One region of the Brevibacillus ruminantium genome, then DNA from elsewhere that is predicted to be linked to it. Evidence: riboswitches for the same ligand, from Rfam matches in the RefSeq annotation. Region 1 holds a riboswitch; the other holds the start of a gene.
What was found. A riboswitch is a leader RNA that binds a small molecule or an ion and turns the genes downstream of it on or off. The one in region 1 is predicted to bind cyclic di-AMP.
Positions count from the first base shown of each region.

Region 2: it holds a riboswitch for cyclic di-AMP, as region 1 does, so the genes downstream of both, NDK47_RS04170 (hypothetical protein) here and NDK47_RS06430 (betaine/proline/choline family ABC transporter ATP-binding protein) in region 1, are expected to answer to the same signal.

Region 1 covers NZ_CP098755.1:1,314,753-1,316,953, forward strand. Annotated here, with positions in the region: gene NDK47_RS06425 (hypothetical protein) at 1-446, opposite strand, end outside; cyclic di-AMP (ydaO/yuaA leader) riboswitch at 609-753, shown strand; gene NDK47_RS06430 (betaine/proline/choline family ABC transporter ATP-binding protein) at 912-2,054, shown strand; gene NDK47_RS06435 (ABC transporter permease) at 2,051-2,201, shown strand, end outside.
Region 2 covers NZ_CP098755.1:815,173-817,373, reverse strand. Annotated here, with positions in the region: gene NDK47_RS04175 (response regulator) at 1-586, shown strand, start outside; cyclic di-AMP (ydaO/yuaA leader) riboswitch at 794-952, shown strand; gene NDK47_RS04170 (hypothetical protein) at 1,075-1,530, shown strand; gene NDK47_RS04165 (Na-translocating system protein MpsC family protein) at 1,599-1,904, shown strand; gene NDK47_RS04160 (aspartate kinase) at 1,986-2,201, shown strand, end outside.

The DNA.
Region 1 (2,201 bases):
GCGATGACACCAATGTTTCGACCTTCCCCGCCATTTTCCACGACAGCTGTGACGACCCCTTTGCCATTTCCTTCATAATAGGCAGAGCTGGACAGCTTTCCAGCAGGGTTTAAGGGATCGGCAGGAACCACAATCACCTTGGCGATCTTGTCTCCATGATCCAGCGTGATCTGATAATTCCCGGTCTTGCCGCGAGCGATGTAGGCAGTTCCCCCTTTGGTGGAGATCGCTTCTCCTTCGGCAGTGTAACCAGTGGCAATCAACCCTATATTGCCCCCGTCATTTGTATTGGTGAAAGATGCCGTGACGACCATCTGTCCATTTTGCAGCGAGGTTTGGAAGCTCAGATTTGAAGCGGCGTCCGCGTTATTTTGGAACGGCATCAACAAGAGTCCAACAATCAAGAGAGCAGGAAACCAGAAACGTTTCCACAGGTGAGTCAGCATGAAATGATCCTCCTTCAATTCCAGAAATAAAATAAAACCTAAGGAGTATTCTGACTCTTTCTCCTGAAAAATTCCATAAAAATTTACTTTTATTACCAAAGGACTAAGACCTTTGTCCTTTTTAAACGCTGCTCATTTGACGAAATGATCGAATTCATGCATAATAGCCATAAGCTTAATTTCCGATTTGCATAATCGGAAAGCGGGGGAACCACTTTTTTTGGGGCGAATCGGCCGCATCACAGCCGTAGGGAACCATCTTTCCCGAGTCCGACAGCTAACCTCGTCAGCCTCAAGATGGGTCAAAACAAGCTGTCTATGTCGAAATTTTTCGATGTGGAGAATCATTCGGTTTTTTGACCCTTTGCTTTGGCAGGGTCTTTTTTGTGTTATTTTCGACCCTGCTTCTGCAGGGTCTTTTTTTTTCAAAAAATCTACTTTTTTGTAAAAGGAGGGAGATGTGAAATGGCGAATGCGGTTGTCTTTGAACGCGTGCGCAAGTCGTACGGGTCGACCACGGTGATCAGTGAGCTCAATCTGGAGATTCCTCAGGGCAGTATTACCGTTCTGGTAGGGCCATCCGGCTGCGGCAAGACGACGACGATGAAAATGATCAATCGTTTGATCACGCCTACGTCGGGGCGAATTACGGTCGAAGGGAGGGATTCGGGACAGGTTGATCCTGTTCAGTTGCGGCGCAGCATCGGCTATGTCATTCAGCAGGTAGGGCTGTTCCCCCACCTGACGATTGCCGAGAATATTTCGCTCGTGCCGAGACTCCAGGGGGGAAAGGCGGCGATCGACTCCAAAAAGATTGATCACATGCTGGACCTCGTCGGCTTGGACCCCGAGCAGTACCGGGAGCGATATCCGGCAGAACTCTCGGGAGGACAGCAGCAGCGGGTGGGCGTAGCCCGTGCGCTGATGAGCGATCCGCCGATTATCTTGATGGATGAGCCTTTTTCCGCGCTTGATCCGATTACCCGCGAGCAGCTTCAGGATGAGCTGATCCGGCTCAACCAGGAGTTGAACAAAACGATTGTGTTTGTCACTCACGACATGGATGAAGCCTTGAAGATCGCGGATCAGATCGTCGTCATGCAAAAAGGATGCGTCATTCAGCAGGGGACTCCCGACCAGATCCTGCGGCACCCCGTCAACGATTTTGTCCGCGGCTTTATCGGAGAAAAGCGGCTGCATGCCCATCTGTCGCAGCTTGTACAGGATGTGATGGTCGCGGAGCCGGTTACGGTCTCGCCGGGGCGCGGGTTGGCGGAAGCAGTGCAGATCATGTACCGCAAGCGGGTGACCGGACTGATCGTTGTCGACAAAAATGGAAAATACCTGGGTTTGGCCGATACAGCGGATATCCACAAGCGGTATCCCGATGAATCGCTGACCGTTCGCGATGTGATGCGGACCGAAACCATCACCCTGCATCCCACAACGTCACTGACAGACGCGATCGGTTACGTGCAGGAAGCGCCTTACGGGTATGTACCGGTAGTCCGGGATGACGGAACACTGGCAGGTTTGTTGACAAGGGCAAGTCTCGTCGATGTGCTGGCCCGTCCTTATCTGGAAGGGGAGAGGAGTGAGGTGCAATGAGTGAAGTGATTTCGGTCATGGCAGACCGCTGGCCAGACATCTTGCAAGCGACCTGGCAGCATATCGTACTGTCGATTGTCGCCTTGTTTTGGGCGATTGTGATAGCTGTGCCAACGGGCATCCTGCTGACTCGCTATCGGCGGCTGG
Region 2 (2,201 bases), 500 kb from region 1:
AGGAGAGGAGGGCCTCCAACAGGCATCCTTGATGTTGCCGGACTTGATCATACTTGATCTCGGGTTGCCGGGCATATCCGGCATGGAAGTGCTCGGCCGCATCCGGGAATGGTCAAATTCGCCGATCATTGTGCTGACGGCAAAAGACAGGGAGGAAGATAAAATCGTCGCGCTCGACAGCGGCGCCGATGATTATGTAACCAAGCCGTTCGGGATGGGAGAGCTCGTCGCTCGAATGCGTGTTGCGCTGCGGCACGTAGCCAAATCGTCGAATGAGCCCATCCTCCAGATCGGCGAGCTGACCATCGACCTGGCACAGCGAAGCGTGGAGTTGAAGGGAGAACGGATCAAGTTGACCCCAACAGAATACGATCTGTTGAAAATTCTCGCCTCCAACGCCGGGAAAGTAGTCACGCAGCGTCAGCTGCTCCAACAAGTATGGGGCAGCCACCACAATGAGACCGACAGCCATTATTTGCGGGTGTACATCGGACATCTACGCAAAAAACTCGAGGAAGACTCGACTCGGCCCAAGTTCATTCTGACGGAGCCGGGGATCGGCTATCGCTTCCTGTCCAGGGAGTAACAGAGTCGCTTACCTCGGCTACGTCCATCCTCCGTTCAAAAACGTAAGAACGGGACCTTCGTGTAGAAATATTGCCGTCTCCGTAAGTTTTTGTCCGATGCATCCGTTTTCGCGCACGAGAAAAGGCTAAAAATCAAAAATAGGCGTTGGATTCGGCTTTTACATTGTCTTGCAAAAAGCGTATGATCTCTATCAACAACTTCAAATTCATTTGAATCGCTGAATTCCCTAAGGGGAAACGGGGGAACCAACAGAAGCCATTAAATGGTTTCACGGGGTGAATTCCTTGTCTGCTTGGCACTTGGAAAGGGTACTCTCAAGCCCTAACCCGACAGCTAACCTCGTAAGCGCATTGAGAGAGAACCGTATCCGAGCTGCGTTTGTCTGATGGACTGACAACAGACTGCCCGAGAGCTTCGTTTCTCTGCTCTTCGGGCTTTTTGTCGTACCCAAAAAAACATTTAGGGAGAGTGGCAAGCATGTTACACGTGCAAGAAGCGGATCCACTGCCGGGTCTTGAATCGCCCGGTTTTCGGTATGAGGAGAGAATCCGTTCCATCGAAGTATTTCGCTTCGATCAAGAGTTGACCCGGCGTTTATTTTTCGAAAACGAAAAAGGTAGCGTGTGCGGATATCTGAAACTATCCGGCAACGGGTTTAGCGGTTGGGGAGAATACCGATTGCCTAATACGAAAAAACCGTTCGACCTCGTCGGATGGGCATCCGTATATATGAATCTGAAAGGTCTTAACATTGCCCAAGCCTTTCAATTGCTACAGGGTAAAGAAGAGAATTGGGGAAGGATTCGAAAAGAGTTGGCCGAATCGGCGTTGATGGACTTGTCATCCACTCTCGAGACCCCTTTTCTTTTGCCACATCACGGTGATTTTCCGATAAAACAACAATATATCATGGAACATGCCGAATCTTACGTCTCATTCTGATCTCGTAACGGAAAGGAGAAATGCATGGTGCAGGAGCTTGTAAATCAACTGAAAGAGGCCTACTTGCAATGATCGGTGAACATCCGCAGGAGGTGGAAGTAAGAGTCATTAAAAACCATATCGTGATCATTGCCAAAGGAACTCCAACAATTGAGCATTCCATCTCTGTCCATACCATACGCGGCAGAAGCATTCATCAGACGATAGTCGAAATGGATCGCGACCGATTGCAAGCGCTGTTGAAACCTAAAGTGGCTGCAATTGTCGGTTGCCGCGTCACTTCCATTCAATCCGACATTTGCATCGGCACCGGGGAAAAAATGGAGCTGATTCATCTGGATTGCGATATCGAGCACAAGTATATGCATGATTAGGTTTGAAGAGACGTTTTATTCCAAGGCCTGTCCGTCAGTTAAGTGGAACAGTATTCGAATTCATAATCGGGAGTGATAATGTTGTCATTATTGGTGATGAAATATGGCGGCAGTTCCGTAGGCGACGCCAAACGGATAAAGCGCGTTGCGCGTCGGATAGCGGACCGAAGGCAGGAAGGCCATCAGTGCGTCGTGGTGGTCTCCGCAATGGGAGATACGACGGACGATTTGATCGAGTTGTCCAAAGAAATCGCGGAGGCAACCCCTTCAGCGCGTGAAATGGACATGCTGCTCAGT